Regions from separate parts of the Pseudomonas sp. AC255 genome, predicted to be linked through region 3. Evidence: predicted binding sites of a transcription regulator. Region 3 holds the regulator's gene; each other region holds the start of a gene.

Region 1 (5,374 bases), 2.6 Mb from region 3:
GCAGGATGATATGGAGCTTTTGCATGCGTGCGTCGCCGCGGATTTCCGCCGTCAGGGTGTACCCGTCCATCTCCGGCATCTCGATGTCGGAAATCATCATCAGGAACTCTTCTTCCGGCTTCTTGCCCTCGTCGACCAGCTTGCGCAGGTAATCCAGCGCCTGCTTGCCGTCGTTCAGCGCCACCACTTCGACACCGATGGTCTGCAGACAACGCGTGACCTGCTTGCGCGCCACCGACGAGTCATCGACCGTCAGCACCCGCAGCGACAATGCCTTGGTCTGCGTCTCGACATCGACCACGCCCACCGAAATCGCTTCCGGCGTCGGCGCCACTTCGGCCAGCACCTTCTCGACGTCGATGATTTCGACCAACTGGTTGTCGACCCGCGTCACAGCGGTCAGGTAGTGATCGCGACCGGTGCCCTTGGGTGGCGGATGGATCTCTTCCCAGTTCATGTTGACGATGCGCTCCACCGAGCGGACCAGGAAACCCTGGGTCTTGGTGTTGTACTCCGTGATGATCACGAACGGACTGTTCTTGTCTTTCAACGCACCGGAGCCCGTTGCCATTGCCAGATCCAGGATCGGAATGGTCGCTCCCCGTATATTCGCTACCCCGCACACGACAGGACTGGATTTGGGCATCAACGTCAGGGACGGGCATTGCAACACTTCCCGTACCTTGAACACGTTGATCCCATAGAGCTGCGGCCCGTCGAGACGGAACAACAGAAGCTCGAGGCGATTCTGCCCTACCAGTTGCGTGCGCTGGTTCACCGAATCCATTACACCAGCCATGCCCAGACTCCTACACCAACGCCAAGTGTTGTTGCGACGCACATTCATTGCTAAACGGCACGGCGCTTGCTTTTTAACTCGTATGAACGCTCAAACGACATTTTCCCGACGCCTGACATCTTCCCTTCGCAAAGGGCTTTGCGCGGTGTCCGCCGTTTGCTGCTTGCTTGCTGGCAGTCCTGCCCATGCAGATGCGGTTACCTTGCCTGATATGCTTATCGGCGTGACTCAGGGCTTTCTTGAATTCACCGTAGAAGACTATTTGGCTTCCAGTCAAACCGAAGGCCGCTACGAAATCGAAGTCAACCAGCTCGACCCGCGCATGCGCATGCCCATGTGCGACAAGGAATTGACAGCCACGCTGGAGAGCCCGGCACGCCCGCTGGGCCGCGTCACGGTGAAGGTTCGCTGCGAAGGCAGCTCGCCCTGGACGGTGTTCGTACCCGCTCAAGTCCGCCTGTTTCGCGAGATCGTGACGACCACTCGTCCGCTGAAACGCGCCGGCATTATCGAGCCGCAGGACGTGACCTTGCGCGAGCGCGACGTCAGCACGATCAACCAGGGTTTCCTGACCTCCGTCGACGAAGCGATCGGGCAGAAACTTACCCGACCAACGGTCGCCGATCAGGTCATCACCCTGGTGCATCTGGAACAGGCCGAAGTGGTCCGCAAGGGTGACCAGGTGGTGATCACTGCGCGCAGCGGCACCCTTGCCGTACGCATGCCGGGTGAAGCGCTCTCCAATGGCGGCATGAAAGAACAGATTCGAGTAAAAAACCTTAATTCTCAAAGAGTTATCAAGGCGCAGGTGATTGCGCCGGGACAGGTCGAAGTGGCCATGTAAAAGCCCCGTGGAGAAAACTGGCGCCGATCCCGTCGCTTCCCTAAACTGTGCCGCAGCAGGTCTCGCAACGGCGCATGCAAGCTTATGGTTGATTGGGCCTAAAGTTTTTCAGGGGATAGCCGAAAACATGGCAAGCGTCCAAATTCCCAGAGGTTTTTTATCATGGTTATCGATTTCAACCGATTGAACAGTTCCTCGTCACTAACCGGCAGCACACGTACCAGCAACGCCAAGGAAAGCGCTGAAAACAGCCCCTCCGCGCCGCTGAATACCCAGGCCGAACAGGCCAATGTCGCCAAAAGCGGGGAGTCGGTACACCTCAGCAATGAGGCTCAACAGTTGCAGAAGGTCACTGACAAGCTGCGCGATCAGCCTGCTGTCGACAAAGCCCGTGTGGCCGAGTTGAAAGCCGCGATTGCCGATGGCAGCTATAAAGTCGACAGCAACCGTGTAGCCAGCAAACTGCTCAACTTCGAAGCCCAGCGCTAGGCTTTTGCCGGCGCCAGGCTTTTGGACGCTTAAACCCCAAGGCCAGCCATGCACGACACTAACTTATTGCAACTGATCAACGACGACTTTGCTCCAGCGCAACAATTGCTGGAGTTATTGCAAACCGAATCCCTCGCTTTGCATGGTCGTGACATGCCGTTGCTGGAAGAAATTCTGGCGACCAAGCAAGCGTTGATCATTCTGCTCGAGCAGCATGGCCGCAAGCGCAGCGAAATCCTCGCCAGCCTCAACCTGCCGACCGATCGCACAGGTCTTGAGCAACTGGCCAGCCAGTCGAGCATTGGCGACCAGTTGCTGACCCAGGGCGATGCCCTGACCGCGCTGATCGCCCAGTGCCAGGCTGCCAACGTCAAGAATGGCCAGTCGATCCAGATCCAGCAGGCGACCACGGCCAATCAACTGAAGATCCTCACCGGCGGTGAGCCGCCAGCGCTTTACGACGCCAGCGGGACCTTTGCCAAACCGGTCAAGCCGCGAACGCTCAGCCAGGCATGAGCCATTCGCTGACCCTGCACTATCCACCTGCGCAACATGCTGGCAAAATACTGGCCAGTCGTCTTATTTTGTCTGGAGATTGAAGAACCGTGTCCAACACCCTAAGCGCGGATGATGCTCCGCAGCCTCCGAAGGTGCTCACCACGCCACTGGAAATCTCCAGCAACCTGCGCCAGCTGCAAGACAGCCACGATCCGCTGATCATCACCTTCCATGAACGCAGCCAGCGCTTTCAGAGCTACCTGATCAAGGTCGACCGCGAAACCGCGACGATCGCCCTGGACGAAATGATCCCGCGCGATGGCGAGCGCTTCCTGCAAGCGGGCGAACCGTTCAAGGTCGAAGGCTTTCATGACGGCGTGCGCATCGCCTGGGAATGCAACGGCACGCTGAACATCGAAGAATCCGACGGCGACCGTTTTTACACCGGCGACCTGCCGAGCGAAGTGGTCTACCACCAGCGCCGCAACGCCTTCCGCGCTGCGTTGAAACTCACCGACCTGGTCAGCGTTGAACTGGGCGGCGAAAAGCTCAAGGTTCCTCTGCACGGCAAGCTGCTGGATATCTCCGCCACTGGCTGCAAATTCCGCTTCGAAGGCGACATCACTGATCGCCTGCAACTGGGCCAGGTCTACGATCGCCTGATCGCCCCGCCGCTGTTCGGCAATCAGCCAACATCGGTCGAGCTGCGCTACCTGCACTTCGAAGAAAAACTCAACATCACCTTCGCCGGTCTGCGCTTCCACAACATCAGTGGCCAGGCTGCGCGCAACGTCGAGCGTTTCGTTTACCAGTTGCAGCGTGAAGCACGGCGTTTCGACAAAGACGATCTCTGAGTCGCAGCGACAAATAAAAAGGGCAGTCCTGTGCGGGACTGCCCTTTTTTATGCGCCGGTGTTTATCTTCGGCTCAGGGCCTGCCACCACTGATATCCGGCGCAGGCTTGTCGTCATCGCCGCTGTCCTGCTCGGTTTCAACGACTGCATCCGGCTGCACTTCGGGCTCAGGCTCAGGAGTGACCGGCGCCGGATCCTGCACCATCTGCTCCTGCACCACCTGCTCATCAACACGCGGATCGAGCGCCGCCACCAGCGGCGAACTCGACATGCTGTCCGGCATTGCCACGTGATGCAGCGGTGCGTCGTCGACCTGATGCAGGTTGGTCACTGCTTTCGGACGAATCCGCCAGACCAGCACCAGCGCGAAGAAACTGAAGAACGCATACAGGCTCTGACTGCCGAGAAACTTCATCAGCACACCCGCGAGCAGCGGCCCGATGCTCGCGCCGACGCCATAGGTCACCAGCAACATCGCGGTCAGCGACACCCGGCGATCGCCTTCGACGTGGTCGTTGGAAAACGCCACCGCCAGCGGATACAGGCAGAACTGCACCAGCGAACAGAAGAAGCCGACGACGAACAACACCTCCAGCGGCACCTGCGGCATGATCGCCAACGGTAACGCCGCCACCGCCAGAAACCCTGCAAAGCAGCGAATCAGCAATGCGCGGTCATAACGGTCGGACAACCAGCCCAACGGCCACTGCACCAGCAAGCCGGCAAAAATGCAGCTACCCATGAACAGACCGACCTGTTCGGTCGTCAGCCCCTGTTGCGAGGCATACAGCGGCGCCAGACCGTAGAACGAACCGATGATCAAACCGGCGCCGAGCACCGTGCTCAGCGATTGCGGCACCCGTTTGATAAAGAAGCGCGGCTCCATCGGCGCCGGATGCAGGGGCGCCGGGTGAATCCGTCGGGTCAGCGTCACGGGCACCAGGCACAGGGCAAAGCACAGCGCCACCAGCATCAGCAGTTCCAGCCCGAGGCCGGGATGCATGACCAGAATCAGCTGGCCCAGCACCAGGCCCAGATACGAAGCGATCATGTAACCGCTGAACACCAGCCCACGCTGATTGGCGTCGGCCTGCTCGTTGAGCCAGCTCTCGATGACCATGTACTGACACATCATCCCCAGACCGACGATCGTCCGCAGCACCAGCCACGCCGGCAGCCAGTCCACCAGACCATGGCCGAGCACCGCCGCGCCGACGATCCCCGCACACGCCGAGTAGGCACGGATATGCCCGACCCGGGCGATCAGGCGATGGCCGATCTTGCCGCCCAGCACCAGACCGAAATAGTTGGCCGCCATCAGCGCACCGACCCACAGCCCGTCGACATTGTCGGCGGCCAGACGCAAAGCCAGATAAGTAGAAAGAAGGCCTGAGCCGATCAACATCATCAGCGAGGCGAAATACAGCGCTCGAAAGGATTTCCAGATTTGGCGCATCGGCGTTCCGAGCGGCTCCTTGCAGTAAATACCGGGCGGTCAGAACGACAGCCCGGCAGCAGCGATACGTCAGGCCTGGGCGGCCAGCACACGGCGCTCCCAGGGAGTGATTTCATCAAAGAAGCTGGTCAACTCCATGGTCTTCGAAGCGATGTAGCCTTCGATGAACTCCGACCCGAACAGTTCCCTCGCCAACTGGCTACGTTTCAGACGCTCAAGCGCGGCGTGCAAGGTACACGGCAAGGCCAGATTATCCGGCACGGCGAATTCACCCTGGATCGCCGCGCTCGGCTCCAGTTCCTGCTCGATGCCATGCAAACCCGCAGCCAGACTGGCGGCGATCGCCAGATACGGATTGGCGTCGGCGCCCGGCAAGCGGTTTTCGACCCGACGTGCGACCGGCGAGCTGGCGGGAATACGCAAGCCGGCGGCGC
Region 2 (5,374 bases), 1.5 Mb from region 3:
CTCTCTCTTTATTATGATTTTTTGCGATGCAAAGGGTAACGTTGATCGCCCTGAGAGTCTCGGCCACCTTTGGCCGGATTGTCTTTGTGCCTGAGCACAGGGTTTGCCGCCAGACCCTGTGCGGCTGAACAACCGTTCGTGCCTGAACTGAAGGATTGCCGCCGTTATGTTCGAACTCGATCACGACCTTGCCCAGGACATCGTCGACCGGGCCATGGCCATTTTGCCGTACAACGTCAATGTCATGGACAGTCAGGGCCTGATCCTCGGCAGCGGCGAACCGGAACGCATCAACACCCGTCATGAAGGCGCGCAACTGGTGCTGGCCAACGGGCGTGTGGTGGAAATCGACGCGCAGACGGCGGTGCATCTCAAAGGTGTGCAACCGGGGATCAATCTGCCGCTGCTGCTCGATCAGCGCTTGATCGGCGTGCTCGGCATCACCGGCGAGCCGGAGCAATTGCGCACCTACGCCGAGCTGGTGCGCATGACCGCTGAAATGCTGGTCGGCCAGCGCAACCAGCAGGCCGAGCAACAATGGCGACGGCAGCGTTGCGATGATCTGCTGGCGTTGCTGCTGAGCGAGGCGGGGGATTCGCCGCGTCTGATCGATGAGGCGCAGCAACTAGGGCTCAAGCCGCAATTGACCCGGGTGCCGTATTTGTTTGAGCTGGGTCTTGAGCACGGCCCGGGGCAAACCGTCGAGGCACTGAGTGCGTGGCTGACCTCGCGTTATCCGGACAGTTGGTGCGTGAGTTCGGCGAAGTCTTCGTTGTTGTGGTGTCGCCCTGCGAGCCAGAACGTCGAGCACGATCGCCTGCTGGAAAAGCTCGATGGCCTCGGCTGGAAGATTTTGCGCATCGCCGTCGGCGGGCAGGCGGATGGTCTGGCCGGGTTGCGTCGCTGTTACCGACGAGTCGGCGATTTGCTCGCTTATGGTCGTGACGTGCTGCCGAATTCGAGACTGCTGACGCTCAATCGTTATCGCTTGCCGGTCATGCTGTGGCGTCATCGCAACGATGATGCGCTGGACGAACTGCTCAAGCCGCTGCGCCAGGTCATCGCCAAGGACAGCAACGGCCAGTTGCTGGCGACCCTGCGCAGTTGGTGCGAGCACGACGGGCAGAGCCAGGCCTGTGCCGAGGCGTTGGGCATTCATCGCAATAGTCTGCGTTATCGCATGGAGCGGATTGCCGAGTTGAGCGGGGTTGATCCGTTGAAGCTGGACGGGATGCTGGCGTTGTATCTTGGGGTGCAGCTGCTGCCGCAGACTGATCCATTGCCATGAGTTGTCCTTGAGGCCGCCATCGCTGGCAAGCCAGCTCCCACAGGTCAGAAGGCGTTCATAACTTCCATAGTCACCGCAGAACCCTGTGGGAGCTGGCTTGCCAGCGATGAGGCCGGTACGACCAACACATATCTTTTGTGGAAATGAACAATAAACGTCGACGCCACTTGTGCACTCGACCGGCGTCAAGGCGCAGGCCGACTGGCAGCATGAATGCCACTGCAACCGGAGAATTCCCATGAAAATCGTCATCGCCCCCGACTCGTTCAAGGACAGCCTGAGTGCCCAAGGCGTTGCCGAAGCCATTGCCCTCGGACTGGCCCAGGTCTGGCCGCAGGCGACGCTGATCAAATGCCCGATGGCCGATGGCGGCGAAGGTACGGTCGAGTCGATTCTCGCAGCCTGCGAAGGTGAGTTACGCCGCACCCGCGTGCGCGGTCCACTGGGCGCGCCGGTCGAAGCCGCGTGGGGCTGGCTGCCGCACAACCACACCGCGATCATCGAAATGGCCGAGGCCAGCGGTCTGCAACTGGTCCCGCCGGGACAGCGCGATGCCTGCATCAGCAGCACCTTTGGCACAGGTGAATTGATTCGTGCAGCGCTGGATGCCGGCGCGCAACGGGTGATTCTGGCGATTGGCGGCAGCGCGACCAATGACGCCGGCGCCGGGGCGATGCAGGCGCTGGGGGTGAAGTTGCTGGATGCGCAGAATCAGTCGCTGGTGCCCGGCGGCCTGGCCTTGGCGCAACTGGCGCGATTGGATCTGAGTGGACTTGATCGACGTCTGGCCGATGTGCGTTTCGACATCGCCGCTGATGTCAACAATCCGCTCTGCGGCCCTCACGGCGCCTCGGCCATTTTTGGCCCGCAGAAGGGCGCATCGCCCGCGCAGGTTGAGCAACTCGATCAGGCGCTGGGGCACTTTGCCAAAGTCTGCGCGCAAGCATTGGGCAAAGACGTGCGCGATGAACCGGGCAGCGGCGCGGCGGGTGGCCTGGGGTTTGCGGCCAAGGCTTTTCTCGGTGCGCAGTTTCAGGCGGGCGTCGAGGTGGTAGCGGAACTGGTCGGGCTCGCTGACGCGGTCAAGGGTGCGGATCTGGTGATTACCGGAGAAGGCCGCTTCGATGCGCAAACCCTTCGCGGCAAAACGCCGTTCGGTGTTGCGCGAGTTGCCAAACAACACGCTGTGCCGGTGATTGTGATCGCCGGGACCTTGGGCGAGGGCTACCAGGAACTCTATCAACACGGCATCGACGCTGCATTCGCCGTGACCAGCGGACCGATGACACTCGAACAAGCCTGCGCCGAAGCACCGCGCCTGCTGCGTGAACGCGCCACCGATATTGCTCGGGTCTGGCAACTCGCCGCCCAACGCTGATCGGCTTGCCTATGTAGGAGCTGTCGAGTGCAACGAGGCTGCGATCTTTTGATCCTGCTTTTAAAAGTCAAAAGATCGCAGCCTCGTTGCACTCGACAGCTCCTACCAAGGGCAGCGGAGCAGTTTTTGATTGTTGCCACGTCCTGAAAAATATTTACCGCAGACCCGAAACCTTCCTCAAGCCTGGCCGATACAACGGTCAGGCGCACACAAAACCACAATTCAGTGCCGCCGGACTGTCGCCCGCTATGGGCCAGTGCTCACGGCATGGACGCTCGTAGTTTCTTTCTTTCGAGAGTCCGACCATGTCCCTGCGTAACCTGAATATCGCGCCACGTGCTTTCCTCGGTTTTGCCTTTATCGCCTTGCTGGTGATTGTCCTCGGCGTGTTCGCGGTCAGCCGCATGACGGTCATTCGTCAGGCGTCGGTCGACATGGACACCAACCAATTGCCTAGCGTGACCCACCTCAGCGTGGTCACGGAAAACGTCCTGCGCATGCGCATTCTCTCGTTCCGTGTGCTGGTCAATCGCGAACCGGCCAGCCTGCAAGAGGCAGAAACCCGCATCGCGGTGCTGGTCGACAAGGTGCGCAAAGCTCAGGCCAGCTACGCTGCGTTGCCGGCAGGTCCTGAAGAGCACGCAGTTTTCCAGACGTTTTCGACCACCCTCGACAACTACCTGCAAGCCCAGAACCGGATGCTTGAGCTGTCGCGTCAGGGCGATCTGGAAGCAATGCGTGCCTTGATCAACACCCGCATCAAGGAAGGCACCGATCAAATGGGCGAGCAGCTCAACAAGTTGATCGGCATGAATACAGCGGGGGCGAAAGCAGCGGCGACGCAAGCCAGTGAAAACTATGACAGCGCCATCACCGGGATCATTATCGTCGCCGTGATTGCGGCGCTGGCCACTGTGTTGCTCGCCTGGTTGCTGACCCGCAGCATCGTCACGCCGCTCAACCGCGCCGTGCTCGCTGCGCAAACCATTGCCGACGGTGACCTCAGCAAAGCCATCGAAGTCGACGGCAAGGACGAACCGGCGCGCCTGCTCGAAGCCCTGGCCGCGATGCAGACCAACCTGCGCAAAACCATCGAGCAGATCGCCGGTTCCGCCACGCAACTGGGCGCCGCTGCCGAAGAACTCAGCGCGGTCACCGAAGAAGCGTCGCGCGGGCTGCAGCAGCAGAACAACGAAATCGAACAGGCCGCCACGGCCGTCAACGAGATGACCGCTGCGGTGGAAGAAGTGGCGCGCAACGCCGTTTCGACTTCCGAAGCTTCCAATCAGTCGACCCACGCCGCCCGCGAAGGTCGCGATCAAGTGGTGAAAACCGTCGACGCAATCCAGACCATGACCCACGACGTGCAGAACACTGCGCAGATGATCGAAGGCCTCGCCGCGCAAGGGCGCGACATCGGCAAAGTGCTGGACGTGATTCGCGCCATCGCCGAGCAGACCAACTTGCTGGCGCTCAACGCTGCGATTGAAGCCGCGCGTGCCGGCGAGGCTGGCCGTGGCTTTGCCGTGGTGGCTGACGAAGTGCGCGCCTTGGCCCATCGCACCGCGCAGTCGACCCAGGAAATCGAGAAAATGGTTGCCGGCATCCAGAACGGCACCGGTGAAGCGGTCTCCTCGATGCAGCAAAGCAACCAGCGTACCCAGTCCACTCTGGAAATGGCCCGCGCGGCTGGCGTGGCACTGGAGCAGATCACGCAATCGATTCACCAGATCAACGAACGCAACCTGGTCATCGCCAGCGCGTCGGAAGAGCAGGCGCAAGTCTCGCGCGAAGTCGATCGCAACCTGGTCAACATCCGCGACCTCGCCACGCAATCGGCCGCCGGCGCCAATCAGACCAGTGCCGCGACCCACGAACTGTCGCGACTGGCAGTGGATTTGAACGCCATGGTGGCGCGTTTCGTGATTTGAGATACGGTGAAGGCTGGAAACCGCGCTAACAGGAGACGTACATGCGCTATTCAGCCTTGACCCAACGAATCGCCGGGGAGGGTGCCGCTGCCTGGCAGATTCACGACCGAGCGCTGGAACTGCGCGCCGAGGGCGTTGATGTTTTGTTGTTGAGCGTCGGCGATCCGGATTTCGATACGCCGTTGCCGATCGTCCATGGCGCGATCGATAGCCTGTTGGCCGGCGATACCCATTACGCCGATGTGCGTGGGCGGTTTGAGCTGCGCAGGCTGATTGCCGAGCGTCATCGCCAGCGCAGTGGTCAACGGGTTGATCCTGATCAGGTGATTGTCCTGCCCGGCGCGCAATGCGCGGTGTACTCGGTGGCGCAGTGCTTGCTCGATCCGGGCGATGAAGTGATCGTCGCCGAGCCGATGTACGTCACTTACGAAGGTGTGTTTGGCGCCTGCGGTGCCAAGGTGATTGCGGTACCGGTTCGCCCCGATAACGGTTTTCGTGTCGACCCGGCCGATGTCGCTGCGCGCATCACGCCGAGAACGCGCGCCATGCTGCTCAATAGTCCGAACAACCCCAGCGGCGCGAGTTTGTCCTTGCTGATCTGGCAGGGACTGGCAGCGCTGTGCATTCGTCATGATCTGTGGCTGATCAGCGATGAGGTGTACAGCGAGCTTTTATACGAAGGCGAACACATCAGTCCGGCGAGCCTGCCGGGCATGGCCGAGCGCACCGCGACGATCAACAGTCTGTCGAAATCCCATGCGATGACCGGCTGGCGCA
Region 3 (5,374 bases):
TTTGATCGATACTGCCGGCCTGCAAGCCAGTGATCCGGCGTTGCGCATGCAGCTTGAGAGCCTGGCCGGGCGTGGCATTCGCTCAAAAAATTATCTGGTCCTGGCAACCACCAGCCAGAAACAGGTTCTAACCGCCGCTTATCACAGTTACAAGCGTTGCGGGCTGGCCGGCTGCATCCTGACTAAACTGGATGAAACGGCCAGTCTCGGCGAAGTGTTGAGCCTGGCGATCAGTCATGAATTGCCGGTCGCGTACCTGACCGATGGCCCACGGATTCCGGATGATCTGCATCTGCCGCGTCGTCATCAATTGGTCAGCCGCGCCGTCAGCGTGCAAATGCAGGAAGAACCCAGCGAAGAAGCCATGGCTGACATGTTCGCTGATATCTATCACAGCCCGACCAAGCAGGTTGGCTGAGGTAATCATGAACAGTTTTTGTACCTACATCGATGGTCTGCCACGCATTGTTCCGATCAGGAACGCGCAGCCAGTAATGTGGCCTCCGTCTATGCAAGACAAGGTAAAGAAATAACATGGGCAGCATGCATCCCGTACAGGTGATCGCGGTGACCGGCGGCAAAGGTGGCGTCGGCAAGACTAACGTGTCAGTGAACTTGTCGCTGGCGCTGGCAGAGCTTGGCCGTCGGGTCATGCTGCTGGACGCCGACCTGGGCCTGGCGAACGTCGACGTTCTGCTGGGGCTGACACCCAAGCGCACACTGGCCGACGTCATCGAAGGCCGTTGCGAATTGCGCGACGTGCTGTTGCAAGGCCCGGGCGGGATTCGCATCGTGCCGGCGGCCTCCGGCACGCAGAGCATGGTGCACTTGAGCCCGGCGCAACACGCCGGCCTGATCCAGGCGTTCAGCGACATCGGCGACAATCTCGACGTGCTGGTGATCGACACCGCTGCGGGTATTGGTGACTCGGTAGTCAGTTTCGTACGCGCCGCCCAGGAAGTGTTGCTGGTGGTCTGCGACGAGCCGACTTCGATCACCGACGCTTACGCGCTGATCAAGTTGCTCAACCGCGACTACGGCATGAACCGCTTCCGCGTGCTGGCCAACATGGCGCAGAGCCCGCAGGAAGGGCGCAACCTGTTCGCCAAGTTGACCAAGGTCACGGATCGCTTCCTCGACGTCGCCCTACAATACGTCGGCGCCGTGCCATACGACGAAAGCGTGCGCAAGGCAGTGCAGAAGCAGCGCGCCGTCTACGAAGCCTTTCCCCGTTCCAAGTGCGCACTGGCCTTCAAGGCCATCGCCCAGAAGGTCGATACCTGGCCGCTGCCCGCCAACCCGCGCGGGCATCTGGAATTTTTCGTCGAGCGTCTCGTGCAGCAAACCGCAGGGCCTGTGATATGACCGCCAGTGGCATGAATCTTTACAAAAAGTCGGCGCGTGACGCGCAATACGAATTGATCGAGCGCTACGCGCCGCTGGTCAAGCGCATTGCCTATCACTTGCTGGCGCGCCTGCCGGCCAGCGTGCAGGTCGAAGACCTGATCCAGGCCGGGATGATCGGTTTGCTGGAAGTCTCGACCAAATACGACGCCAGCAAAGGCGCCAGTTTCGAAACGTACGCGGGCATTCGAATCCGCGGCGCGATGCTCGATGAAGTGCGCAAAGGGGATTGGGCACCACGCTCGGTTCACCGTAATACCAGGATGGTCAGCGACGCGATTCGCTCGATTGAAGCTAAAACCGGCCGTGACGCTAAAGATCACGAGGTTGCGGCCGAACTCCAATTGAGTCTCGACGATTACTACGGGATTCTGAATGACACCTTGGGCAGTCGCCTGTTCAGTTTCGACGACCTCTTGCAGGACGGCGAACACGAAGGGCTGCACGAGGATGGCGCCAGTGCTCATATGGAGCCGTCACGCGATCTGGAAGATGAACGCTTCCAGGCGGCGCTGGCGGACGCGATTGCCAATTTGCCGGAGCGTGAGCGACTGGTGTTGGCGCTGTACTACGACGAAGAGCTGAACCTCAAGGAAATCGGTGAAGTCCTTGGCGTCAGTGAATCGCGGGTCAGCCAGTTACACAGCCAGTGCGCGGCCCGTCTGCGGGGGCGTTTGGGGGAGTGGCGAGCGCGCTGAAGGCAGTGTGGGGACACTGCGAAACGAGGCTGGTGCGGTGATGAACGGCGCCGGTCTCGATCCGTTGTGCTCCAGACAAACTTTAAGTGCTGCGCCGATTGATTGAAGTGGCGCGTCCAGGTGCTGGGCGCGTTTAAGACTGCTTGGAGGTCGAATTGAACAAAGACATGAAAATCCTCATCGTTGATGACTTCTCAACGATGCGGCGGATCATCAAGAACCTGCTGCGCGATCTTGGGTTCACCAACACCGTCGAGGCCGACGATGGCACCACTGCCATTCCGGTGCTCAACAGCGGCAGCATCGACTTTCTGGTAACGGACTGGAACATGCCGGGCATGACCGGTATCGACCTGCTGCGTCACGTGCGCGCCGATGAAAAACTCAAGCACCTCCCGGTGTTGATGGTGACTGCTGAAGCCAAACGCGAGCAGATCATCGAGGCCGCTCAGGCCGGTGTGAACGGTTACGTAGTCAAACCTTTCACGGCTCAAGCGTTGAAAGACAAAATCGAGAAGATTTTCGAACGCATCGGCTGATGAATGCGCGGGGGAGCTATGGAGCATAACGAATCATCACAGGGCGATTTCGAATCGACCCTGAAAAAACACGCGGTCGAACTGGTCGAAAGCCTTGAAAAAGGCAAGTTCGGCGACGCGGTGCAACTGATCCATGAGCTCAATCAGACCCGTGACCGCGGCCTGTATCAGGAAGTGGGCAAGCTCACACGTGAACTGCACAGTGCGATCGTCAATTTCCAGATCGATCCGCACATGCCGCAGGCCGAGGAAGTGTCGCAAATCACCGACGCCACCGAACGCCTGGGCTATGTGGTCAAGCTGACGGAAGCCGCGGCCAACCGCACCATGGATCTGGTGGAAAGCGCCACGCCGGTGGTCAACAGTCTCGCTGATGAAGCGCAGACGTTGAGCGCCGATTGGGGCCGCTTCATGCGTCGCGAGGTCGGGGCTGAAGAGTTCCGTGAACTGGCGCGCCGGGTCGACGGTTTTCTGTCACGCAGCAGCACGGACAACCGTGCGGTGTCGAGCAACCTCAACGACATCCTGCTGGCTCAGGATTACCAGGACCTCACAGGTCAAGTGATCAAGCGTGTGACCCAACTGGTCACCGAAGTCGAAAGCAATCTGCTCAAACTCGTGCTCATGGCCAGTCAGGTCGACCGCTTTGCGGGCATCGAACATGACCGCGCCGCAATGCTTGCTGAAAAAGATCCACAAAAACATCTCTCGCAGGGTGAAGGTCCGCAGATTCATGCCGATAAACGAGAAGACGTTGTGTCCGGTCAGGACGATGTGGACGATTTGTTATCCAGCCTTGGATTCTAGAGTTTCGGAATTCGGGTTTTTTGGGTTTTTAGACCTGTAGGAGCACCCCATTAATGAGCTTCGGCGCCGATGAAGAGATCCTTCAGGATTTCCTGGTTGAGGCCGGCGAGATTCTTGAGCAACTGTCCGAACAACTGGTCGAGCTGGAAAGCCGTCCGGATGATGCAGATCTGCTCAATGCAATTTTTCGCGGTTTCCACACTGTAAAAGGGGGCGCCGGCTTCCTTCAGCTCAATGAGCTGGTGGAGTGCTGTCACATCGCCGAAAACGTGTTCGACATCCTGCGCAAGGGTGAGCGTCGCGTTGATGCAGAACTGATGGACGTGGTGCTCGAAGCACTGGACGCGGTGAACAGCATGTTCAGCGAAGTCCGTGAGCGTGCACCGATCACCGCTGCCACGCCGGAACTGCTGGCCGCGCTGGCGCGTCTGGCCGAACCGCAATCGGCGGATGAAGCCCCGGCTTCGCCGGTTGCCGAGATGATCGAAGAACTGGTCGTTGAAAGCGACTCCTCGGACGACATCACCGATAACGAATTCGAACAACTGCTGGACTCGCTGAACGCCGTCAAGGCCCAGGCCGAGGCTCCGGCCGCTGCTGTGGCGCCCGCGCCGGTTGCCGACACGGCGGCGAGCGATGAAATCACCGACGCCGAATTTGAATCGCTGCTCGATCAGCTGCACGGCAAGGGCCAGTTTGCTGTCGATGCGGTCACTCCGGCGGCACCAGCAGCGCCGGCTGCTCCGGCCGCGGGCGACAGCTCGGACATCACCGACGACGAATTCGAAGCCTTGCTCGATCAGTTGCACGGCAAGGGCAACTTCGCCGTTGACGCGCTGGAATCGGCCATCGCTTCGGCCCCGTCAGCACCTGCTGCACCGGCAGCCGCTGCGGCCGGCAGTGATCTGATCAGCGATCACGAATTCGAATCGCTGCTCGACGAATTGCACGGCAAAGGCAAGTTTGACGCCAGCGCTGCGACTGCCGGCTCCGTGTCGAGCGTCGCCACGCCAGCGGCGAAAGCTCCGGCTGCCGCTGCTGCGCCGAAGCCTGCCGCCAAGCCTGAACCGAAAGCCGAGGCGCCGAAACCGGCCGCCGCTGCTGCACCGGCTCCGGCCCGTGCGCCAGCTGCTGCCCCGGCAGAAAAGCCGGCCAGCGAAGCGGAAACCACCGTGCGCGTCGACACCGCGCGGCTCGACGAGATCATGAACATGGTCGGCGAGCTGGTGCTGGTGCGTAACCGTCTGGTGCGTCTGGGCCTCAACAGCGGCGACGAAGCCATGTCCAAGGCCGTGTCGAACCTCGACGTGGTCACCGCTGACCTGCAGACCGCCGTGATGAAGACGCGGATGCAGCCGATCAAGAAGGTCTTCGGGCGCTTCCCGCGTCTGGTTCGCGACCTCGCGCGTCAGCTCAAGAAAGAGATCAACCTGGAACTGGTGGGCGAAGAAACCGACCTCGACAAAAACCTTGTCGAGGCCCTCGCCGACCCGCTGGTCCACTTGGTGCGCAACGCCGTCGACCACGGCATCGAGTCGCCGGAAGAACGCGAAGCATCGGGCAAGGCCCGTGGCGGTCGCGTGGTGCTGGCGGCCGAGCAGGAAGGCGACCATATCCTGCTGTCGATCTCCGACGACGGCAAAGGCATGGACCCGAACGTCCTGCGTTCGATCGCGGTAAAACGCGGTGTGATGGACAAGGACGCCGCCGATCGCCTGAGCGATACCGAGTGCTACAACCTGATTTTCGCCCCGGGTTTCTCGACCAAGACCGAGATCTCCGACGTGTCCGGCCGTGGTGTCGGCATGGACGTGGTGAAGACCAAGATTTCCCAGCTCAACGGTTCGATCAACATCTACTCGACCAAGGGCCAGGGTTCGAAGATCGTCATCAAGGTGCCGCTGACCCTGGCGATCATGCCGACGC
Region 4 (5,374 bases), 3.2 Mb from region 3:
TCATCGACCTGGAACTGATCTTCGCCGACCTCGACAGCTGCGAGAAACAACTGCAGAAAGTCGCGCGCAACGCCAAGGGCGGTGACAAGGACGCCGTGGTTCAGAAGGCTCTGCTCGAGCAACTGATCGCGCACTTCACCGAAGCCAAACCGGCACGCAGCCTGATGAAGAACATGAGCGCGGACGAGAAAGCCGTGATCAAGGGCTTCCACCTGCTGACCACCAAGCCGGTCATGTACATCGCCAACGTTGCCGAAGACGGTTTCGAGAACAACCCGCACCTGGACGTGGTCAAGGCCATTGCCGAAGAAGAAGGCGCCATGGTGGTTCCGGTGTGCAACAAGATCGAAGCGGAAATCGCCGAGCTCGACGACGGCGAAGAGAAGGACATGTTCCTCGAAGCGCTGGGCCTGGAAGAGCCTGGCCTGAACCGCGTGATCCGCGCCGGTTACGAAATGCTGCACCTGCAGACCTACTTCACCGCCGGTGTCGAAGAAGTCCGCGCCTGGACCGTCAAGGTCGGTGCCACCGCACCACAGGCCGCCGGCGTGATCCACACCGACTTCGAAAAAGGCTTCATCCGTGCCGAAGTCATCGCCTACAACGACTTCATCCAGTACAAGGGCGAAGCCGGCGCCAAAGAAGCCGGCAAATGGCGTCTGGAAGGCAAGGATTACATCGTCAAGGACGGCGACGTGATGCACTTCCGCTTCAACGTCTAAGCAACAGCCGCACAAGAAAAAGCCGCGTTTGATACGCGGCTTTTTTGTGCCCGAAAGATTGTTAAAAGATCGCAGCCTTCGGCAGCTCCTACAGATGTACATCTATCCCCTGTAGGAGCTGCCGAAGGCTGCGATCTTTTGATCTCAAGCTTTTTAGTACGCGGGAGAAAGATCGCCAACACACCAAACAACGGCAGGAATGAGCAAAGGAAATACACGTACTCAATCCCGTGCACATCCGCCAGATGCCCGAGCAGCGCCGCGCCAATCCCGCCGAAACCGAACATCAGGCCGAAGAAAATCCCGGCAATCATCCCGACATTACCCGGCACCAGTTCCTGCGCGTACACCACGATCGCCGAGAATGCCGACGCCAGAATGAAGCCGATCACCACGCTGAGAATGCTGGTCCAGAACAGATCGACATGCGGCAGGATCAGGGTGAATGGCGCCACCCCCAGGATGGAAAACCAGATCACTGCCTTGCGCCCGATCTTGTCGCCGATAGGCCCGCCGAAGAACGTCCCAGCCGCCACTGCGCCCAAAAACAGGAACAAGTGCAATTGCGAACTCGCCACTGGCAGGTCGAACTTCTCGATCAGGTAGAAGGTGAAATAACTGGTGAAACTGGCCATGTAAAAATACTTGGAGAACACCAGCAGCCCGAGCACCACCAGCGCACTGGTCACCCTGCCCTTCGACAAGCCGTGCGTCGCCGCCTGGCCGGCCTTGAGCTTGAACAGGTTCAGGTGATTGGCGTACCAGCGGCTGATGCGGTACAGCACGAACAGCGCAAACACCGCGAACAGACCGAACCACGCCACATTGCCCTGGCCGAAGGGAATGATGATCGCCGCCGCCAGCAATGGGCCGAACGCGGAGCCGGCATTGCCGCCGACCTGAAAGGTCGATTGCGCCAGACCAAACCGGCCGCCCGAGGCCAGCCGCGCAACACGCGAGGCTTCCGGGTGAAAGGTCGACGAGCCGATACCAATCAGCGCCGCCGCCAGCAGAATCAATGGGAAGCTGCCGACCACCGACATCATCAGAATGCCGATCAAGGTACACACCGTGCCTGCCGGTAACAGCCACGGTTTGGGGTGGCGATCAGTGTGATACCCGACCCACGGCTGCAACAGCGACGCGGTCAACTGAAAGGTCAAGGTGATCAGGCCGACCTGGGTAAACGTCAGGCCATAGTTGGCCTTGAGCATCGGGTAGATCGACGGCAGCACCGACTGGATCAGGTCATTGATCAGATGCGCCAGCGCCACCGCGCCGATGATGCGCATCACCAAGGGGCTGCTTTGCGGAGCAGCGGTCGCCGAGGCAGCGGCGGTCTGGACGTTGCTGATAGCCATGGAAAATTCCGGACAGCAGATGGGTGCCCGCAGGCAGGTGCGTCAATGTGCCATTTTTCGGTGCGCTCGCGCTATCCCCTTAGCCAGCTAACTAACCAACATTCCTATCTCGCGTAGGAGCTGCCGAAGGCTGCGATCTTTTGATCTTGCTTCTAAGCATCAAAGTCAAAAGATCGCAGCCTTCGGCAGCTCCTACAGGGGATCGTTGGTGGCGAAGGTGATAGCGCAACGCCATGGTCTGAATCTTGCCTTGCTTCTGCCCTTGAACACGATCGCCTTACAAAGGCGCTCGACAATGGGAAGTTTCGCTACAGAGCCGGCCTACAGAGCGGGCGAGGGTGAACTTTCGAGGCCTTTTAGAGGGCACAGGTCGCAGCCGAAAGGTTCGCGATGCACGCCAATGGTGCGTGGTGTCCAGAGGAGTCATGAGGCATGCAGGCTTTCCTTTCACCGGGGATCAATTTGCTGGGGCGGTTTGGCTTCGCAGGTAAATTCCAATTATTGTTTCTGCTGTTCATTCTGCCGCTGGCCGGCAGCCTGTTGATGATCGGCCATGACTATCGCGAGAAGCTCAATCTGATCTCGGGCGAACGTGCCGGCGTGCGTCAGCTGCTCGCGCTGGATGCGCTGGACAACCTGCTCGCCGCGCAACGCGACCGCGCCGCCCGCTGGCGCGCCACCGAGACCAATCGTCAGCCGACACCGGCCACCCTCGCCGCCATGGCCGCCTTCGACGGCGTGCAACCGGCGGTGCTGCAAGCCACCACGGAGCTGGGCAATGCCCTGAACCAGCAAGGCGCCGACGGCGCAATCCTCGAACGCTTTCAGGCGCTGCAAACCGCACTCAATGGCCTTGATTCGAAAAGCTTGAGCAGTGTCGGCTGGTGGCCGGACGGTTATGACCGCTTCACCAATGCCTTGGGCGCGCTGCAAGCCTTGCGCGAGCAGATCGTCATGGACAATCGCCTGACCCTTGCACCGTGGCTGGAAACCTACCTGCTGACGCAGATTTCCACGCAGCACGCTCCGGACCTGATCGAGCGGGTCGGCCGTCTCGCCGCAGTCGGCCAGGCTTCGGTCGTCTCCGGTCAGTTCACCCTGCAGAGCCGCCTGCAGTTGCGCGACCTGCGCAGCCGCATCGGCGACGCCCGCGAGCAACTGGTGAAAACCGCCGGCCTGCTGGAGGCGCGTCTACCAGTCGAGCTGCAAGCCTGGGCCGGCCAGTATCACGACAGCCTGAAACACCTCGACAGCGGCCTGAAAGTCCTCGACGACGGTGTGTTTGGCGGCAGCATCAACCTCAAGCCAGAGGACTTCGAACGCAGCCTCGACGCGCTGCTCACCGACCTCGCTTCCCTGCGCCAGCAATCCCTGGTCGCGCTGGATCAGCGGCTCGATGCGTATTACAGCTCGGCGATCCGCCAGTTCATTGTTGTCGCCGCAATCTTCGGTTGCCTGCTGTTGGCCGCGTTATACCTGTTCGTTTGCCTGCAAGCCTCGATCCGCCGTAGCGCCAGCGGCATCACCTTGCTCGCCGAAGCCTTGCGCGACGGTAACCTGAGCCTGCAAGTGCCGGTGGTGGGGCGCGATGAGCTGGCAGCGATCAGCACCGCGCTCAACGTCGCTGTGGTGCAATTGCGCAGCAGCATGCTTGGCGTCGACCACGAGACCTCGCAGTTGAGCAACGCGGTACGCAGCCTCAACCAACACTCCAGCGGCGCCCTGAGCGAAGTCGAAGCGCAGCAATTGCAGATCAGCCAGATCGCCGCTGCCGCCACGCAATTGGCCGCCACCTCGCAAGGCGTCGCGCAGAGTTGCGAACAGGCCTCCGGCAGCGCCCAGCAAACCCGGCGCATCGCCGCCGACAGCAGCCGCGACAGCCAACGCACCACGGCGAGCATTCAGCAGCTCAATCAGCGCCTGAACGACACCGCCGCCGCGCTCGGCCGGGTCAGCGAGCAAGGCCAGCAGATTCAACTGGTCGTGGACACCATTCGCGGCGTCGCCGAGCAGACCAACCTGCTCGCGCTCAACGCCGCCATCGAGGCCGCCCGCGCCGGCGAACAGGGTCGCGGCTTTGCCGTGGTCGCCGACGAGGTGCGCAGCCTCTCGCAGCGCACGCAATCGTCCACCGCGCAGATCGCCGGCACCGTCGACAGCCTGCGCGCCACGGTCAACGAAGCGGTAAGCCTGATGGAAGCCGCCTGTGGTCAGGCGCAATCGGATGCCGAAGCAGTCACCGGACTCGGCGAACGCCTGGGAGAAATCGCCAGCGCCGTACAGAGTGTCACCGACACCCTGGCGCAAATCGCCACAGCGGTTGAAGAACAGGCCAGCACTGCCGACGAAGTCAGCGGCAATATCCAGCAGGTCGATCAAGCGGCGGTGCGTTTGCTCGAAGGCGCACGCGCCGTAAACCTCGCGGCGGACACCTTGAGCCAGGGTAGCGAGGCCCTGAGCGCCAATACCGCCAGATTCCAACTGCGCTGACGCCCTCCCCGGCCCCGACTTTCGGGGCCGGAGGATAAGCAGTTGAAAACAGGAAGAAATATTTTCGATTTACGCTTGACGCTTTGCCATTTCAGGGGAATAATGCGCGCCACTTGGCTACATAGCTCAGTTGGTTAGAGCATAGCATTCATAATGCTGGGGTCCGGGGTTCAAGTCCCTGTGTAGCCACCAAGTACTAAAAACGGCTTACCGAAAGGTAGGCCGTTTTTTTATGCCTCGAGAAAAGTCCTTTTCCTCCCGCTCCCTGCATGCAATTCAGATGCCTCCGTAAGAAAAAAGTAGATCTCTGGTACGAAACGGATCTTTCGTAGCATCAGCCACCTGTCGCTCTCTCCCCGAATCGCTCCTATACCGACAAGCTCCCCTGGCTCGATTCAGCGCCATACAGGGAGTTGGCATGCCTCAATACAAATACCTTCTCGACGATGACTGGTTATTAAATCCGTATAGCGGTGGCAGGGCCTGGTTTACTTTGCTTCCACCGAAAGCGCCGGAGCCGGTGTACATCGAGAAGGATGAGTGGCCTGCGCCCAAGCCACGCGAAGACAGGGTCTTTGCCAAGTCCTGCACGCCGGACAACTGGTGTCGCACGGACGCTGGCACTGCCGAGGAGCCAGCCAGCAACTTCGGCAAGATCATGGTCGCCGGCGCCATGCTCATGCCCTCCGCCAGTACCGCTGTAGCGACGGCGATAGGTGCCGACCTGGCTTTGGGGCGTCTGGCCGGCGGCGGGATTTTGCAACAGCGCCTGAACTGGGCCATCCGTGGCGCCGGCGGGCC

The links. Region 3 encodes FliA, which starts transcription of late flagellar genes. Its sites were predicted from a motif close to CTAAAGTTTNNNNNNNNNNNGCCGNTAA; they were not measured.
Region 1: the regulator FliA is predicted to act here: its motif matches at 1,742-1,769, upstream of flgM (flagellar biosynthesis anti-sigma factor FlgM).
Region 2: the regulator FliA is predicted to act here: its motif matches at 2,833-2,860, upstream of ACZZ0K_RS09485 (methyl-accepting chemotaxis protein).
Region 4: the regulator FliA is predicted to act here: its motif matches at 2,322-2,349, upstream of ACZZ0K_RS01810 (methyl-accepting chemotaxis protein).

The regions. Positions count from the first base shown of each region.
Region 1 is NZ_OZ409841.1:919,486-924,859, reverse strand. Features, by position in the region: gene ACZZ0K_RS04340 (chemotaxis protein CheV) at 1-799, opposite strand, end outside; gene flgA (flagellar basal body P-ring formation chaperone FlgA) at 882-1,643, shown strand; gene flgM (flagellar biosynthesis anti-sigma factor FlgM) at 1,806-2,132, shown strand; gene ACZZ0K_RS04325 (flagella synthesis protein FlgN) at 2,181-2,648, shown strand; gene ACZZ0K_RS04320 (flagellar brake protein) at 2,738-3,484, shown strand; gene ACZZ0K_RS04315 (MFS transporter) at 3,558-4,940, opposite strand; partial or broken gene ACZZ0K_RS04310 (glutamine synthetase family protein) at 5,010-5,374, opposite strand, start outside.
Region 2 is NZ_OZ409841.1:2,039,553-2,044,926, forward strand. Features, by position in the region: gene ACZZ0K_RS09475 (sugar diacid recognition domain-containing protein) at 167-1,288, shown strand; gene ACZZ0K_RS09480 (glycerate kinase) at 1,527-2,666, shown strand; gene ACZZ0K_RS09485 (methyl-accepting chemotaxis protein) at 2,972-4,597, shown strand; gene ACZZ0K_RS09490 (pyridoxal phosphate-dependent aminotransferase) at 4,639-5,374, shown strand, end outside.
Region 3 is NZ_OZ409841.1:3,551,274-3,556,647, reverse strand. Features, by position in the region: gene flhF (flagellar biosynthesis protein FlhF) at 1-418, shown strand, start outside; gene fleN (flagellar synthesis regulator FleN) at 535-1,365, shown strand; gene fliA (RNA polymerase sigma factor FliA) at 1,362-2,102, shown strand; gene ACZZ0K_RS16190 (chemotaxis response regulator CheY) at 2,270-2,641, shown strand; gene ACZZ0K_RS16185 (protein phosphatase CheZ) at 2,660-3,448, shown strand; gene ACZZ0K_RS16180 (chemotaxis protein CheA) at 3,502-5,374, shown strand, end outside.
Region 4 is NZ_OZ409841.1:364,118-369,491, reverse strand. Features, by position in the region: gene ychF (redox-regulated ATPase YchF) at 1-722, shown strand, start outside; partial or broken gene ACZZ0K_RS01815 (MFS transporter) at 872-2,083, opposite strand; gene ACZZ0K_RS01810 (methyl-accepting chemotaxis protein) at 2,516-4,573, shown strand; tRNA gene ACZZ0K_RS01805 (tRNA-Met) at 4,689-4,765, shown strand; gene ACZZ0K_RS01800 (S-type pyocin domain-containing protein) at 4,992-5,374, shown strand, end outside.